Regions from separate parts of the Phreatobacter aquiterrae genome, predicted to be linked through region 1. Evidence: predicted binding sites of a transcription regulator. Region 1 holds the regulator's gene; each other region holds the start of a gene.
What was found. Region 1 encodes PhoB, which activates phosphate uptake and scavenging genes when phosphate is short. Its sites were predicted from a motif close to TGTCATNNANCTGTCAT; they were not measured.
Positions count from the first base shown of each region.

Region 1 (4,206 bases):
CGAGGCCTTCATCGCCAATGCAGCCCGCGATCACGGCATCCTCTACGGACTGGCCGCCGCCATGCTGGCGCTGTTCACCGGCTGGGCCGCCAGCGTCGTGTTTCGTCGTGACTGATCCCCGCGGTCACAGAGCCGTCTCGACGACGTGTCAGGGACCGGGCCTGGAAGAGGGGTGCGCGCATGGCCGATGACATCCGGCAGAGCTGGACCGAAGGCTGGGCCGGGCGCTGGTTTCTCTATGCCTGCGGTGCGGTGCTGGCCATCGCGCTGATGACGGCGGGGTCGCTCCCCTGGCCCTATGCGGCCGGCGCGGGGGCGGCGCTCGCCCTTGCAGGCCTCGTGGTCCGCCGCCGGCCCCGGACCGCGGCGCCGCTGGACAGCGAATTGCTGGCCCGGCGCGCCGCGAGGCTGACCGATCTGACGGTCGAGGGTCTGATGGCCTCGCTGCCGGTTCCGGCGATCCTGCTCGATCCCAAGCTCACGGTGCGGACGTTCAACGGCCGTGCGGCCGATCTCGTGCCCGGCCTCCGGCGCGGCGAGCCCCTGACGCTGTCGCTCCGCGCTCCCGATGTCATCGAGACCGTGCGCCGGGCGCTCGCAAGCAACCTGCCGCAGACCGTCGACTATGCCGAGCGCGTGCCTGTCGCCCGCTGGTTCAGCGTCGAGGCGGCCCCGGTGGCGGTGACCTCCGAGGCGCGGGACGGGAGCCGTCCGGACTTCGTTCTCCTGTCGCTGCGCGACCTCACGGAGGAGCGACGGCTGGAGCGCCTGCGCGCCGATTTCGTCGCCAATGCCAGCCACGAGTTGCGCACGCCGCTGGCCTCGGTGGTCGGCTTCATCGAGACGATCCAGGGCCCGGCGCGCAACGACGTGCAGGCGCGCGAGAAGTTCCTCGAGATCATGCTGGCGCAGGCCCGCCGCATGTCGCGCCTCATCGACGATCTCCTGTCGCTGTCGCGGGTCGAGCTCAACGAACATGTGCGGCCCGTCGGGATCGTCGATCTCGTCCCGTTGCTCGCGCATGTGCGCGACACGCTCGGGCCCTACGCGCGCGGGCAGGATGTCGAGGTGGAGATCCGCAGTTCCATGCCCGTGCTGTCGGTGAACGGCGATCAGGACGAGCTCATCCGGCTGTTCGAGAACCTCGTGCAGAACGCGATCAAGTACGGCGCGGAGGGCAAGCGGGTCGACATCCTGATCGACCGCGAGGCTCGCGAGGGGCGGCGCGACGACGCCGTCGTGGCGATCCGCGATCATGGTCCCGGCATTCCGGCGGAGCATCTGCCGCGGCTCACCGAGCGCTTCTATCGTGCCGATGTGGCGTCGAGCCGGGAGAAGGGCGGAACCGGCCTCGGGCTCGCTCTCGTCAAGCACATCCTCAACCGGCATCGCGGCCGGCTGTCCATCGAGAGCGTGCCGGGCCAGGGCGCGATCTTCACGGTCAGGATCGAGGTGGCCGAGCCCGCCGACGGTGATGCAGGCACGGCATCCAACCCTCCCGCCTGATACCGCCAACAGCCGCCCTTCCAGGGGCCTGATCCGGTCTGAGTTGTCGCAACAGTGACAAGTGTTTGAATCGGGACGATATTCCGTGTCATCGATACGTCACGCGACGGGCATAGAACCGTCGCGGGCAAGGACTATCCAACGAGTCCCACCCGCCGTTTGCAGGAGCCTGGCATGACCGAACATACCGTGAGCGCATTCGAGAACGAGCTCAAGGGCCTGGCTCAGCGCATCGCCGAGATGGGCGGACTTTCCGAGCGGCAGATCGCCAGTTCCATCGACGCGCTGATCCGCAGCGACATGGACCTGGCGCACCGGGTGCGCGAGGCCGATGTGCAGATCGATGCCCTTCACCGCGAGATCGAGGAGACTGGCATCCTCATCATCGCCAAGCGCCAGCCGATGGCGATCGACCTCCGCGAGGTCGTCGGCGCCCTGCGGATTGCGAGCGACCTTGAGCGTATCGCCGATCTCGCCAAGAACATCGCCAAGCGCGTCATCGTCATGAACGGCGCGCTGTCGCTGCCGAAGGTCTCGGGCGGTTTCGACGCCATGGCGCGCCTGGCCCTCGAGCGCGTCAAGCAGGTGCTCGACGCCTATTCGCAGCGCGATGTGGCGGCGGCGCTGGAGGTCTGGAAGGCCGACGGCGACGTCGACGCCCTGTACAATTCGCTGTTCCGCGAACTGCTCACCTACATGATGGAGGATCCGCGCAACATCGGGTCCTGCACCCATCTGCTGTTCTGCGCCAAGAACCTTGAGCGGATCGGCGACCACGCCACCAACATCGCCGAGACCGTCTACTACATGGTCAACGGCGTGACGCTCACCGACGAGCGGCCGAAGCTCGACACGACGACCATGGTGTCCGTCGGGTCCTGACGGTTGCCGCGGGCAGAACCGGAAAGAATGCCATGACCGCACGCATCATGGTCGTCGAGGACGAGGAAGCGATCACCGTCCTCCTGCGCTACAATCTTGAGGCCGAGGGCTATCGCGTCGAGGTCGTCGGGCGCGGCGACGAGGCCGAGGTCAGGCTGCGCGAGGTCGTCCCGGACCTGGTTCTCCTTGACTGGATGCTTCCGGGCCTGTCGGGCATCGAACTGTGCCGCCGCATCCGCCTGCGCCCCGAGACCGAGCGCCTTCCCGTGATCATGCTGACGGCGCGCGGCGAGGAGGGCGAGCGGGTGCGGGGGCTCGCCACCGGTGCCGACGACTATGTCGTGAAGCCCTTCTCGGTGCCCGAACTGCTCGCCCGCGTCAGGGCGCTGCTGCGGCGGGCGAAGCCCGAGCATCTGTCCAGCCTGCTGAAATCCGGCGATATCGAACTCGACCGCGAGACGCGGCGTGTCCATCGCGCCGGCCGGGAGATCAATCTCGGACCGACCGAGTTTCGCCTGCTTGAGTTCCTCATGCAGTCGCCCGGCCGCGTCTATACGCGCGAACAGCTTCTGGACGGGGTGTGGGGCCGCGACGTCTATATCGACGAGCGCACCGTGGACGTACATATCGGCCGCCTGCGCAAGGCGGTGAAGCGGGGACGGGAGACTGATCCGATCCGCACCGTGCGCGGCTCGGGCTATTCCTTCAACGAGCGGTTCGCCGGGGTCGCGGCCTGACCGGCGTCACGCCTCGAGGCTTTCCTTCAGCAGTTCCAGTTCCAGCCAGCGATCCTCGGCGGCGGACAGTTCGCCCTGCGCCCGGGTGAGGGCGGCGGACGCCCTGTCGAAGGCGGCGCGGTCGCGCGCATAGAGCGCCGCATCGGAGAGGATCGCCTGCAGCTTGGCGATGTCACGGCCGAGCGCCTCCATGCGCCCCGGCAGGCTGTCGAGATCGTGCTTGTCCTTGAACGACAGCTTGCGCCTTGCGGCATCCGGCGCCCGGTCGCTCCGTTCCACCGCCGGGGTCCCGGGCCTTGCCGTCTTTTCGACGGTCCGCGCCGTCACGCCGGCGCCGCGCTGGGTGATCATGTCGGAATAGCCACCGGCATATTCGATCCAGCGGCCGGAGCCCTCGCTGACCAGAACCGAGGTGCAGACGCGGTCGAGAAAGTCGCGGTCGTGCGACACCAGGATCACGGTGCCGGGGAAGTCCGTGAGCATCTCCTGCAAGAGGTCGAGTGTTTCGAGGTCGAGGTCGTTGGTCGGCTCGTCGAGGACAAGGACATTGGCAGGGCTCGCGAGCGCCCGCGCCAGCAGCAGGCGGCCCCGCTCGCCGCCGGAAAGGACGCCGACAGGTGTGCCCTTCTGCTCGGGGGAGAACAGGAAGTCCTTCATGTAGCCGATCACGTGGCGGTTCTCGCCGTTGATCGTCACGTAGTCGCCGCGCCCGCGCGTGAGCGCCTCGGTGAGCGGCGTCGCGGGATCGAGCGCCTCGCGCTTCTGGTCGAGCGTCGCCATGGCGAGGTTTGTGCCGAGCACGATGGAGCCACTGTCAGGGGGCAGCGTCCCGGTCAGCATCTGCACAAGCGTCGTCTTGCCGGCGCCATTGGGGCCGACGATGCCGAGGCGGTCGCCGCGCAGGATGCGGATCGTCAGGTTGTCGACGATGGCGCGGTCGCCGAAGTGCTTGGAAATGCCGACCGCCTCGACAACGCGCTTCCCGGACACGTCGGCCTCGCTGACCGTCATCGCGACATTGCCCACGGCCTTGCGGTGCTCGCGGAAATCCTTGCGCAGGGCGTGCAGGTTGCCGAGGCGG
Region 1 covers NZ_JBJPHW010000012.1:20,462-24,667, reverse strand. The annotation lists gene ACJ4V0_RS17295 (TIGR02186 family protein) at 1-115, shown strand, start outside; gene ACJ4V0_RS17290 (ATP-binding protein) at 181-1,506, shown strand; gene phoU (phosphate signaling complex protein PhoU) at 1,681-2,388, shown strand; gene phoB (phosphate regulon transcriptional regulator PhoB) at 2,421-3,125, shown strand; gene ACJ4V0_RS17275 (ABC-F family ATP-binding cassette domain-containing protein) at 3,132-4,206, opposite strand, start outside.

Region 2 (4,206 bases), on a different contig from region 1:
GTCTGGTAGTAGTTCTCGAGGAAATGCGGCCCGGGCCTGAGCGGCATCTGCCCGTTCGAGATGGTGGCCGGATCCCAGGTCGAGGCGACGAAGGCCACATAGACCGGGAAGGCCACGATGAAGATGCCCGCGAGCAGGACCAGGTGCGGCAGAAACGAGAAGAAGCTCTTGCGCTCGACCATCAGTACTGGACCCTGCGCTCGATGTAGCGGAACTGGATGGCGGTAAGCCCGATGACGAGCACCATGAGAATGACAGATTGGGCGGCCGAACCGCCGAGGTCGCCGCCGAGGCGGCCGTCGGAGAACACCTTGTAGACCAGCGTCGTCGTCGCCTGGGCCGGACCGCCGCCGGTCACCGAGTCGATGATGCCGAACGTGTCGAAGAACACGTAGACGATGTTGACCACCAGCAGGAAGAAGGTGGTCGGCGACAGCAGCGGGAAGATGATGGTCCAGAACCGGCGGGCGGGGCGCGCGCCGTCGATGGCGGCCGCCTCGATGACGCTCTTCGGGATCGACTGCAGGCCCGCGAGGAAGAACAGGAAATTGTAGCTGATCTGCTTCCAGGTCGCCGCCATGACCACCAGCGCCATGGCGTGGTTGCCGTCGAGCTGCGGATTCCAGTCGAAGCCGAGCGCCCGGATCGCCTGGGCGACGAGGCCGAGCGAGGGCTGGAACATGAAGAGCCAGAGGACGCCGGCGATGGCCGGGGCGACCGCATAGGGCCACATCAGGAAGGTCTTGTAGACCGCCGCCGCCTTGATCTGCTTGTCGGCCTGCACCGCGAGCATCAGGGAGATCGACAGCGAGAAGAAGGCGACCAGGGAGGAGAACACCGCCGTCGTCAGCATCGAGCGGTAATAGTCCGGATTGGCAAAGAGGACGCTGTAGTTCTCGAACCAGACGAACTGCATCGTCAGGCCGAAGGCGTCCTGGATGAAGAAGGACTGCCAGACGGCCTGCGCCGCCGGCCAGTAGAAGAACACGATCGTGATGAACAGCTGCGGCATCAGAAGCGCGTAGGGCAGCAGCTTGCCGTCGAAGACAACGCGCTTTTCCATGCAGGGTCTCCCGGCGGCGCCGGGACGGAGATGATCCGCCCCGGTCGCCTGGTGTGATGCGTCAGGTCAGCGCGAGACGGTCCGCTCGAACTGGCGGAGCATGACGTTGCCGCGCGTGACGGCCGCGTCGAGGGCCGCCTGGGCGCTCTTCTTGCCCGCCAGCGCGGCCTCGATCTCCTCGGCCCAGACGTCACGCATCTGCACCATGTTGCCGAGACGCAGACCGCGGGAGTTCTCGGTCGGCGGCTTGTTGGTGAGCTGCAGGATCGGGGTCTCCAGATAGGGGTTTTCGCGGTAGAAACCCGAAGCCTTCACCTGCTCGTAAGCCGCCAGTGTGATCGGCAGATAGCCGGAATCGGTGTGCAGCTTGGCCTGGCGGGTGGTGTCCGACAGGAAGGCGAAGAACTTGGCGACGCCACGATACTCGGCCGCCGGCTTGCCACCCATCACCCAGAGCGAGGCGCCGCCGAGCGTCGAGTTCTGCGGCGCGCCGGCTGCATCCGGATAATAGGGCATGGGCGCATTGGCCCACTCGAACTTCGCATTGGCCTTGACGTTGCCGTAGAAGCCCGAGGACGTCAGGAAGATCGGGCATTCGCCGGAGGTGAAGCGGCCCTCGCCCGTATTGGTGCGACCCGAATAGGAGAAGGTGTTGTCGCGCTGCAGGTCGATGAGATTCTGCAGATGGCGCACATGCAGCGGCGAGTTGAACTTCAGCTCCGTGTCGAAGCCGTCGATGCCGTTGGCGCGGGTGGCGAGCGGCACGTTATGCCACAGCGAGAACTGCTCAAGGTTCAGCCAGGTGATCCAGGCCGAGGAGAACCCGCACTTGTCGAAGCCGGCGGCGCGCAGCTTCTTGGCGGCCTCGAACACTTCCGGCCAGGTCTTCGGCGGCTGGTCGGGATTGAGGCCGGCGCGGCGGAAGGCGTCCTTGTTGTACCACATCACGGAGGACGACGAGTTGAACGGGAAGGACAGCATCTCCCCGCGCGAGGTCGAGTAGTAGCCGGCGACCGCCGGCAGATAGGCCTTGGGGTCGAAGGGCTCGTTCGACTCGGCCATCATCTGGAACACCGGCTTGATGGCGCCGCGGGCGGCCATCATCGTCGCGGTGCCGACCTCGAAGACCTGCAGGATGTGCGGCGCGTTTCCGGCGCGGAACGCGGCGATGCCGGCGTTCATGGTGTCCGGATAGGAGCCCTTGTAGGTCGGGACGACCCGGAACTCGGCTTGCGAGGCGTTGAAGTCCTGCGCCAGACGGTTGACGACCTCATTGTTGGCGCCGGTCATGGCATGCCACCACTGGATCTCGACCTGTGCGGCCGCGGGGCTCGCGGCCATCATCGCTCCGGCAGCGGCCGCGAGCAGAAAACGACGGTTGAACATCGGAAAGAACCTCCCAACAGGCGCCCTGCGGCGACGGTGCGGCTTGCGGCAAGGGCCGCGCCGTTCTGGGTCCGCCAGACGACGGACGCGTGACACTCTAGTGAAGGTTTGATGACAGGTTAAGGGGGCGGCCTGCCGATTCAGAGGTCATCCCGCCTTGTCCCCACCCGGATTGTTGGCGCATCCGCACGGGGTCTGACCTTCCCCGTCACGGCAGCCTCAGGCCCGATGATAGGGATGGCCCGCGAGGATGGTGACGGCGCGGTAGAGCTGTTCCATGGCCATGACCCGCACGAGCTGGTGCGGCCAGGTCATGGCGCCGAAGGAGAGCACGAGGTCCGCCTCCGTCCGGAGCGCCGGGTCGAGCCCGTCCGGCCCGCCGATGACGAAAGTCGTCGCATCCTCGCCGGCATCCTTCCAGCCGCCGAGGAGGGCGGCGAAATCGGCGCTGCCCATGCTGCGGCCGCGCTCGTCGAGCAGCACCAGCCGCCCTGCCCGCACGCGCCGGATGGCCGCCGCCTCCTCGCCCTTGCGGGCGATGGCGTCGGCAGCGCGGCTCTCGTCGAGGGTGACCGTGTCGACCGAGCGGAAGCCAAGCCCCTTGCCGGCCTTGGCGGCGCGGTCCTGGTAGCGTGCGGCAAGCTCCGTCTCCGGACCGGCCTTGGTCCGCCCGACGGCGACGAGGATCAGTCGCATGACGTGCTCCTGCGCGCCGCCGGCGCGGTCATGCCGTCAGGCCTGCGAGGCGATCAGTCTCAGCCTGCGAGGCGATCGCCCGGGCGGGCCGCCGACCACATCTTCTCGAGATTGTAGAAGCTGCGAACCTCGGGCCGGAAGACGTGGACGATGACGTCGCCGGCATCGACCAGCACCCAGTCGCAGGCCGGCAGGCCCTCGACGCGCACCTCGCGCACGCCGGCCTCCTTGAGCGCCCTGAGCAGGTAATCCGCGAGCGCGCCGACATGGCGGTGCGAGCGCCCCGACGACACCACCATGGTGTCGGCAATGGACGTCTTGCCGGTCAGGTCGATGGCCTGGATTTCCTCGGCCTTGTTGTCCTCGAGCGTGTCGAGGACGAGTTTGAGGACGTCCGCGGAAGCGGGGCTTGCCGTCGGAGTCCCGGTGGGCGGCGCGCTGGCGGCCGGCCCCGGCAGGGTCGTGGTGGACAGGGGTCCATTCCTCTCTGCTTCGCGCCACGCAGGGCGCCACAAGGAGACACCATAGCCGAAAACGTGACGATTGGAAAACGGCGCATCAGGGCCGGGCCGAGGCACCCCCATTTCCGCCCCAATCCCCACGGACAAGTCGCTGACCCGCTTCCGCCCGGATGATCCGCCCCCTCCGATGCCCCTGAAGGTTCCCCGCTTTGCCGCCGCCTGGACGGATGCCCTCCCCCGGGCATGGCGGCGGCTGCTGCCCTTCGTCGTGGTTCTGGCAGCGCTGGCGGCGGCCCTGCCCTCGGCGCGCCCCGGCCATGACCCGCTGCGCCAGGCCGGCTGGGAGCGCCAGCACGGCGAGCCTGCCGTTCTTCGAGAGCCCGAGACGGTCCGCATCCTGCGGCGCGAGGCTCCCGACAACCGCGATCGCGGCGGTCCCGGCGGCGACGACAGCGCCGCGCGGCCCAGCGCCCCGCGCCTCGCCGCTGACCTGTCGCCGGCTGCGGCCGCACCGGTCCCTCCGGCAACGCCGGCATACGGCCGCCGCACGGTGCGGCCCGAGCCGCGCGCGCCGCCGGCCCTCTCCGCCGCCTGACGCCA
Region 2 covers NZ_JBJPHW010000007.1:18,480-22,685, forward strand. The annotation lists gene ugpE (sn-glycerol-3-phosphate ABC transporter permease UgpE) at 1-182, opposite strand, end outside; gene ugpA (sn-glycerol-3-phosphate ABC transporter permease UgpA) at 182-1,063, opposite strand; gene ugpB (sn-glycerol-3-phosphate ABC transporter substrate-binding protein UgpB) at 1,130-2,449, opposite strand; gene rlmH (23S rRNA (pseudouridine(1915)-N(3))-methyltransferase RlmH) at 2,669-3,145, opposite strand; gene rsfS (ribosome silencing factor) at 3,205-3,603, opposite strand; gene ACJ4V0_RS11985 (hypothetical protein) at 3,794-4,201, shown strand.
Region 2: the regulator PhoB is predicted to act here: its motif matches at 2,550-2,566, upstream of ugpB (sn-glycerol-3-phosphate ABC transporter substrate-binding protein UgpB).

Region 3 (4,206 bases), on a different contig from region 1:
ATGCAGCGCCGCCCTCGACTGGCTCGCGGCCAACGGCGCCGCGCATGGCGTCAAGGGTCCGCTGATCGTCTCGGGCTGGTCGGCCGGCGGGCATCTCGCCGCCATGGCGCTGAGCCACGAGGCGGTGACGGCCGGCCTCGCCATCTCCGGCATCTTCGAGTTGGCGCCGCTCGCCGACACCTATCTGAATGAAAAGCTGACGCTCTCGCCTGCCGAGATCGCCGACCTGTCGCCGCTGCGCCGTCCGCCGGTGATGAAGCCGCTCGCCGTCACCTATGGCGGCAATGAACTGCCCGCGCTGGTGGCCAATTCCCACGCCTTCCACGCCACGCGGGCGCGGGTCGGCGCACCGGGGCCTCTGATCCCCGTCGCCGGCGCCGAGCATTTCTCCATTCTCGACACGATGCGCAGTCCCGAGGGCGCCCTGACGCGGGCGCTCCTCGACATCGCCCGCTAGCTGCCGATCCGCCCGCCACCCTTGCGGGTGATGGCGACGACCGCGGGACGCGGTGGCATGCCCGGCGCGAAATCCGGCCAACGCGTCAGCGGCTGCTCGAAGGTCGAGCCGCGCTCCTCGCCGGGATGCTGAATGGCGACGAAGAAGGTCTCGCCGTCCGGTGTGAATTCCGGGCCGCAGAGTTCGGCGCCAAAGGGGCACTTGAAGAACAGCTTGGAGGTGCCGCGCGCCTCGCCCTCCGTCTCGATCGCCCAGACGCCGTCGTTGCGGCCCGTCACGGCGGGGCTGTTGCCGTCGGTGGTGATCCAAAGCCGCCCGTCGGCGTCGATGGCGCAATTGTCCGGCATGGCGAACCAGCCGTCCTGCGAAGTCCGGCTGTTGAAGGTGGCGCCCACCGCCGCCACGGCGGGGTCGCCGCAGCGCACGAGGATGTCCCAGGTGAAGCGCGGCGCGGCATGGTCGCGCCCGTCGGGCAGCATCTCGATGATGTGGCCGAAGCGGTTGTCGGCGCGCGGGTTGGCCGGGTCGACCTCGTCCTCCTTGCGGCGGTTGTTGCTGGTCAGCATGACATAGACCTTGTCGGTCTTGGGGTTCGCCTCGACGTCCTCCGGCCGGTCCATGCGGGTGGCGCCGAGGAGGTCCGCGGCGCGGCGCGTTTCGATCACCACGTCGGCCTGGGAGTGGAAGCCGTTGGCGGGGGTCAGCGGTCCGGTACCGAAAACGAGCGGCAGCCAGTCGCCGGTGCCGTCGGCATTGTAGCGGGCGACGGAGAGCGTGCCGGCATCGAGCAGGTCGGCATCGCGCGCCCGGTCGCCGGTGACACGGCCTTCGGTGACGAAGCGATAGACGTGGTCGAAGCGTTCGTCGTCGCCGGAGTAGAGCACGTAGCGGCCGTCGCGCGCGGTGATGCCGGCCGCGCCCTCGTGCTTGAAGCGGCCGAGGGCGGTGCGCTTCTTCGGCGTCGAGGCGGGATCGAAGGGATCGATCTCCACCACCCAGCCGAAGCGGTTCGCCTCGTTCGGCTCCTTGTCGAGGCTGAAGCGGTCGACATGATCGCCCCAGTTAAGCCAGCGGCCGGGAATGCCCATGCGACGGTAGTTCGCGGCCTCCGGATGGCCCTCCGGCAGGCGTCCCGTGAAGTAGCCGTTGATGTTCTCCTCGCAGGTCAGCCAGGTGCCCCAGGGTGTGCGGCCGCCGGCGCAGTTGTTGAGCATTCCAAGGACGCGTCGGCCGGTCGGATCGGCGTTTGTCTGCAGGCGCCGGTGACCGGCGGCCGGACCGGTCATCTCCATCGGCGTCTCGGCAGTGATGCGGCGGGCGTGGCGCGACCCGGCGACGACCTGCCAGGTCTCGCCCTCGCGGCGCACCTCGAGCACGCTGCCGCCATGGGCCATCATCTCGATGGCGACGAACTCCGCCGTCATGCCGGCGAAGGCCTTGTCGCGGCCGAGCGGCCCGCCGGCATCCTGCCGGCCGAGGCCGGGAAACATCAGTTCCTCGTTGGTGTATTCGTGGTTGACGCAGAGCAGGCCGTGGCGCGAGGGATCGGCGGCGCCGGGCATCGGGAAGTAGCCGAGATAGTCGTTGTTGTAGCCGAACTGGCGCGCCTGGCTCGCGGCGGTCTGGGCGGCGGGGGCGAAGGGCGGCGCATCGGCGAGAACCGGATCGCCCCAGCGGATCAGCACCTCGGCCGCATGGCCCTCGGCCACTTCGGCGCGGTCGGTGGGAGCCGAGGACAGTTCCCTGAAGCCGAAGGAGGGCGTCGTATTGTCGACGCCCGCCGGCTGCGCGGCGGCGGTGCGCGCGGCGAGCCTCGCCGGTCCCAGCGCCGCCGTGATGGCGCCGACGCCGAGCAGGCCCTTCATCAGGTCGCGGCGGTCGTAGCGCGCGGCGACGACGTCGCCGATCGTCGGATTGTCCGGCGCGCTGGTGCCGGCATCCTCAGCGAACTCGGCCGCCTGCGAGCGGCTGAGGGGCGCTTCTGAAGGGTCGGGGTCGGGCAGCGGATCGGACATGGCGGGCTCCTGTTGAACGACAGGCTAGAGCGGAGCGCGTCCCTGCGACACCGCCATGACAGCGCCCGGCACCCGGCGACTTGCGACAAAAATGCCACAGCCGACCCGCTTCTGCCGCTGGAGGAGCCGCCGTCGCCGAAGCCGCCGCCGGCGACAAGGCCTCGTTTACGCGCGCGCCCCTATCGTCCGTTTCCAGCGGCCAGGATGACCGCGAGCGTACGGAGTGACGTGATGGACCGCGTATTCGGACTGGTCACCGTCGAAGCCGACATGGCGAAGCTGATGCGGGCGGCGGAACGCGCCGGCCTGGCGCTCGGCTGCATCGACCCGGAAGAGACGAGCCTGGTGCTTCCCGGCGACGTGAAGGACCCGGAATGGACGCTCGGCCGCATCGGCGCCTGGGCCATCACGATGGCGCTGGCCGCTGCCTTCCTGGTGCTGTGAGGCGCGCCGCCTCGCCGGATCTGCACGACCCTCGCCGCCCCGACCCCCGTACGAGCGCCTGCCTTGCTGAACGGCCGGGTTGACGACCAGCCGGCTCGCCACCGAACCTGCCGCAACAAGGTCGATGGGCGGCGGGCAGGAGATGCGGGCGATGATCGAGGTGGTGCATACCGGACCGGGCGTCGTGCTCGGCGACCATCCGGCCTATCTCGCGCCCGGCCGCTTCATAGACAGCGATCATCCCGCCATCCGCGAGCGGGCCGCATCGCTCGTCGCGGGTGCCGTCGGTGATCGCGAGAAGGCGGTCAGGCTCTTCCATCACGTGCGCGATGGCTGGCGGTACGACCCGTTCCACTTCCGCCTGACGCCCGAACACCACACCGCGAGTACCGTGCTCGGTGTCGACTACGGCTACTGCATCACCAAGGCGGTGCTGCTGTCGGCGCTCGCCCGCGCCGTCGGCATTGCCTCCGCCATCGGCCTCGCCGACGTCACAAACCACCTGACCTCGGAGAAGCTGACGCGGCAGATGGGTGGCAGCACGCTGTTCGTCGATCACGGCTTCTCGGTCCTGAAGATCGACGGCGCCTGGGTGAAGGCGGCGCCGGCCTTCAACATCGAGCTGTGCGAGCGCTTCGGCGTGGCGCCGACCGAATTCGACGGGACGGCGGACGCCATCCTGCAGGAATTCGACGCGCGGGGCCGCCGGCACATGGAGTACCTCCGCCACCACGGCTCCTGGTCGGACCTGCCCTTCGACAAGGTGGAGCGCGATTTTCACGCGGCCTATGCGGGCTCCGACATGATCCGGGCGGCAAAGGCGGAGGGGGAGGGGGCCGCGACAGCGGCTCAGGCCGACGACCCTTTCGGGGTCGTGTCGCGTCGGGCTGAGTGACTCCCAACAAAACGGGCGCCCGAGGGCGCCCGCGAAAGGTGACAGCGGCCTGAAGCCGGCGGCATGGAGGAAGCCCGGGAAACAGTCTTCTCCGACAGGCACCGGCGCGGCCGGTGCGGGGCAGGGCGGGCCCGAAGGCCCGCCCGGTCCGGATCAGACCGAGTAGTACATGTCGTACTCGACCGGGTGCGGCGTCATCTCGAAGCGCATCACCTCGGTCATCTTCAGCTCGATGTAGCTGTCGATGAAGTCGTCGTTGAAGACGCCGCCGGCCTTCAGGTAGGCGCGGTCCTTGTCGAGGTTCTGGAGAGCCTCGCGCAGCGAGCCGCACACCGTCGGGATCTTCTTCAGCTCCTTCGGCGGCAGGTCATAGAGATCCTTATCCATGGCGGAGC
Region 3 covers NZ_JBJPHW010000006.1:207,672-211,877, forward strand. The annotation lists gene ACJ4V0_RS11580 (alpha/beta hydrolase) at 1-457, shown strand, start outside; gene ACJ4V0_RS11585 (PhoX family protein) at 454-2,472, opposite strand; gene ACJ4V0_RS11590 (hypothetical protein) at 2,704-2,916, shown strand; gene ACJ4V0_RS11595 (transglutaminase-like domain-containing protein) at 2,996-3,811, shown strand; gene glnA (type I glutamate--ammonia ligase) at 3,965-4,206, opposite strand, start outside.
Region 3: the regulator PhoB is predicted to act here: its motif matches at 2,517-2,533, upstream of ACJ4V0_RS11585 (PhoX family protein).

Region 4 (4,206 bases), on a different contig from region 1:
TGCCGAGGCCGTCTCCGCCAAGCGCCGGCAGATCATCGTCGGCCTTGTGCTGTTCGTCGGCGCCTTCATTGTCGCCGGCCTCGTCGCCGAGGTCAGGCCCGCGACCTTCTTCACCAATCTCTGGCGCTTCACCGACTATCTCGGCCGCATCTTCACGCTGGAGCAGGGTCCCGCCGCCGGCCGCTTCGTCCTGTTCGACGTCGTCGAGTGGATGTGGGGCTTCGACAAGTGGATCAAGCTCCTGTGGGAGACGCTGCTCATCGCCTATGTCGGCACGCTGACCGGCGCCATCGGCGGCTTCGTCTTCTGTTTCCTCTCGGCGCGTAACCTCGCCCCGAATTCGACGATCGGCTTTCTCGCCAAGCGCTGGCTGGAATTCTGCCGCACGGTTCCCGAGATCGTCTTCGCCCTGATCTTCGTCGTCGCCTTCGGCCTCGGCCCGGTGCCGGGTGTTCTGGCCATCGCCATCCACACCTTCGGGGCGCTCGGCAAGCAGTTCGCCGAGGTCGCCGAGAACATCGACATGAAGCCGGTCGACGGCCTGACCGCCACGGGCGCCACCTGGGCGCAGACGATGCGTTTCGCCGTGGTGCCGCAGGTACTCTCCAACTTCGCCAGCTACGCACTGCTGCGCTTCGAGGTGAACGTGCGCGGCGCCGCCGTCATGGGTTTCGTCGGCGCCGGCGGCATCGGACAGGACCTCGTCGAGGCCATCCGCAAGTTCTACTATTCCGACGTCTCGGCCATCCTCGTGCTGATCATCGCGACTGTGATGGTCATCGATCTCGCGACCGAGCGGCTGCGCCATCATCTCATCGGCATCGAGTCCCGCTCATGACCATGCCCGCAGCCGAGCATCCCCTGCGCACCGCCGCCCGCGCCGAGCGCGACGGGCTGATGCAGCGCCATCCGGAGGTCTTCCGACCCTCGCCCGCCCGCCGCATCCGCACCGGGTTCATCCTGGCGCTGCTCGCCGGTCTCTTCGCCTACGGCCTCGTCGTTCTCGATTTCGACCCGGCCCGGCTTCTTTCGGGGATCGGCAAACTCGGCCAGTTCATGTGGTTCATGCTGCCCCCGTCCACCGGCACCTGGGCGAAGTTCTTCGTCTATCTGCACGCGCTCGCCGAGACGGTCGCCATCGCCTTCCTCGGGACCTTCACGGCCGCGCTGTTCGCCCTGCCGGTCGGCTTCCTTGCCGCCAAGAACATCGTCCCGAACGTCGTCATCCACTTCCTGTCGCGACGCATCGTCGACACCATCCGCGGCGTCGACGAACTGATCTGGGCGCTGATCTGGGTGAGCGTCGTCGGCCTTGGCCCCTTCGCCGGCGTCCTCGCCCTGCTCTGCTCCAATTTCGGACTGTTCTCGAAACTCTTCTCCGAGGCGATCGAGGCTGCCGACCGCAAGGCGTCTGAAGGTATCGCCTCGACGGGCGGGAGCCGGCTGCACGGCATTCGCTTCGGCATCCTGCCGCAGGTGCTGCCCATCTTCGGCAGCCAGGTGCTCTATTTCTTCGAGAGCAACACGCGCTCGGCGACCATCATCGGCATCGTCGGCGCCGGCGGCATCGGCCTGCACCTGTCGGAGCAGATCCGCGTGCTGGAATATCAGCACGTCTCGGCGCTGATCCTGATGATCCTGGTCACGGTGGCGCTGATCGACCAGATCTCGACCCGCCTGCGCTTCGCCCTCATCGGCGAGCGCGCCGCGCCCTGAGGCGCGCCGGTCAACCCACGGTCAGGCGGATGCGGTCGGCGCAGAAATGCGAGCGCGCCCATTGGATGGGAATGCCGTCGGGGTCGACGTTAACGCTGTCGATGACGAGAACCGGCCGGCCTTCGGCGATCTCGAGACGCTCGGCATCGAGCCGGTCGGCGAGCGCGGCGCCGATCTTCGTGGAGGCGCGGCGATAGTCCGGCACGTCGCAGGCGGCGAGTGCGGCGGTGATCGAACCGGTCGCCGCATAGACCTCCGGAACCCCGCGGAAGCGCGGCAGGGGAAAGGCCGTGACGGCCCAGGAGATCGGCACGCCATCGGCGAAATGGGCGCTCTCCACCATCACCACCGGATCCTCCGGCGACAGGTCCAGCGCCTCGGCGATCTCGGAACTGGCGCCGGTCTCGCGATGACCGAGCAGCCGGCCGGCAGGGTCGCGCGCCTGCCCCACGACGATCTCGGAGAAGCGCGTGCGCCGGCCGATCGGATAGGTCAGGGGCTTGGCCTCGACATAGGTGCCGGAGCCCTGCGTGACGCGGACCAGCCCCTTGTCGACCAGCGACTTCACCGCCTGCCTGACCGTATGGCGGTTGACGCCGAAGCGTTCGGTCAGCGCCGCCTCGGTCGGCAGCCGCGTGCCCGGCACCAGGCCGCCGCCGGCAATCTCGGCCTCGATCGCCTCGGCGATCTGCCGCCACACCGTGACCCCCCTGCCCCTCGCCAGCATGCCGCCTCCCGTCATCCGCCTGTCACGGCTCGCAGCCGATATGCGGAACCGCCCCGTCACGCCAGCCGCCCCGACGCAGGTTTCCGCTTGCCCGGTGACATCGACTGTCATAAAACCATAATCGTCTAGACTAATATACAAATCATGACAGATCATTCCGACCCGCCCGATTCACTCCAGACCGCCCGCAAGGCTACCATGGCCACGGTGGCCCGCGCGACAGCGGACGAACTCGCCGGCCTCGACCGGATCGCGGGGGCGCGCGCGACCATCCTGCGCGCACCCGAGATCGGCCTCGTCATGGTGCGCGGCCGCATCGGCGGCGACGGCGCCCCCTTCAATCTGGGCGAGGCGACGGTCACGCGCGCCGCTGTTGCGCTCCCAGGCGGCGAGGTCGGCTTCGGTCATGTGCTCGGCCGCGATCGGGAGAAGGCACGGCTCGCCGCTCTCGCCGACGCGCTCTGGCAGGCGCCGGCGACCCAAGATGCGGTCGAGGCGTTACTCGCCCCGGTCCGCGAACGTCTCGCCACCGAGGCCGCCTGCAAGCGCGAGCGTGCCGCCGCCACCCGCGTCGACTTCTTCACCATGGTGCGCGGAGACAACTGATGGCTATCGCCCTCGCCTTCGCCGACCCTGTCCACGATGCCCAGCAGACGTTCCGCGCCGTGATGAACGCCATGGCCCGCCCCGGAACGATCCACGCGGTCCCGGGCCTCGCCGCTGCGCCCGCGCCACTGTCGCCGGTCGCAGCCGCCATCGCGGTGGCGCTGGCGGACTACGAGACACCGCTGTGGCTCGATGCATCCCTCGCCGCCGCGCCGGACGTCGCGTCCTACATGACTTTCCACACTGGCGCGCGGATCGTCGCCGCGCCCGCGCAGACCGCCTTCGCGCTGATCGCGGATCCGGGCGCGCTGCCGGATTTTGTCGACTTCGCGCTCGGCACCGATGTCTATCCTGATCGTTCGACGACGCTCATTCTGCAGGTGCAGAGCCTCGCCACCGGCCCCCGGTTCCGCCTGGCGGGGCCCGGCATCAAGGGCCATGCGACCCTCTCCGTCACCGGCCTTTCCGCTGATATCGTCACCCGCCTCGCCGCCAACCATGCCCTGTTCCCCCGCGGCATGGACCTTGTGCTGGCAGGGCCAGAAGGCGTCGCCGCCCTGCCCCGCACCACCCGCGTCACCCTGTCGGAGGCCTGATCCATGTATGTGGCCGTCAAGGGTGGCGAGCGCGCCATCGACAACGCCCACCGGCTCCTCGCCCATGCCCGGCGCGGCGATCCCGCCGTGCCGGAGGTCGCGCCCGCACAGATCCGCGAGCAGCTCGCGCTCGCCGTCGACCGGGTGATGACCGAGGGCTCGCTCTACGACCGCGACCTCGCCGCCATCGCCATCAAGCAGGCGCGCGGCGATCTGGTGGAGGCCGCCTTCCTCGTGCGCGCCTTCCGCACGACCCTGCCCCGCTTCGGCGCCACCGAGGCGATCGACACCGCAGCCATGCAGGTCGCCCGCCGGGTCTCGGCGACCTTCAAGGACATTCCCGGCGGACAGGTTCTCGGACCGACCTTCGACTACACGCACCGCCTCATCGACTTCCTGCTCGAGGCCGGCGCGGATGTGGCCGAACCCATCCGTCAGGTTGCCGAGGACGCACCCATGCCCCGCGTCACCGACCTGCTCGGCCACGACGATCTCATCGAGCGCAACCCCCCGGGCGATCCCGACGCGCCGGTGCCCGACCTCACCCGCGAGCCGCTCGAC
Region 4 covers NZ_JBJPHW010000017.1:53,450-57,655, forward strand. The annotation lists gene phnE (phosphonate ABC transporter, permease protein PhnE) at 1-838, shown strand, start outside; gene phnE (phosphonate ABC transporter, permease protein PhnE) at 841-1,716, shown strand; gene phnF (phosphonate metabolism transcriptional regulator PhnF) at 1,727-2,443, opposite strand; gene phnG (phosphonate C-P lyase system protein PhnG) at 2,588-3,049, shown strand; gene phnH (phosphonate C-P lyase system protein PhnH) at 3,049-3,645, shown strand; gene ACJ4V0_RS20170 (carbon-phosphorus lyase complex subunit) at 3,649-4,206, shown strand, end outside.
Region 4: the regulator PhoB is predicted to act here: its motif matches at 2,453-2,469, upstream of phnF (phosphonate metabolism transcriptional regulator PhnF).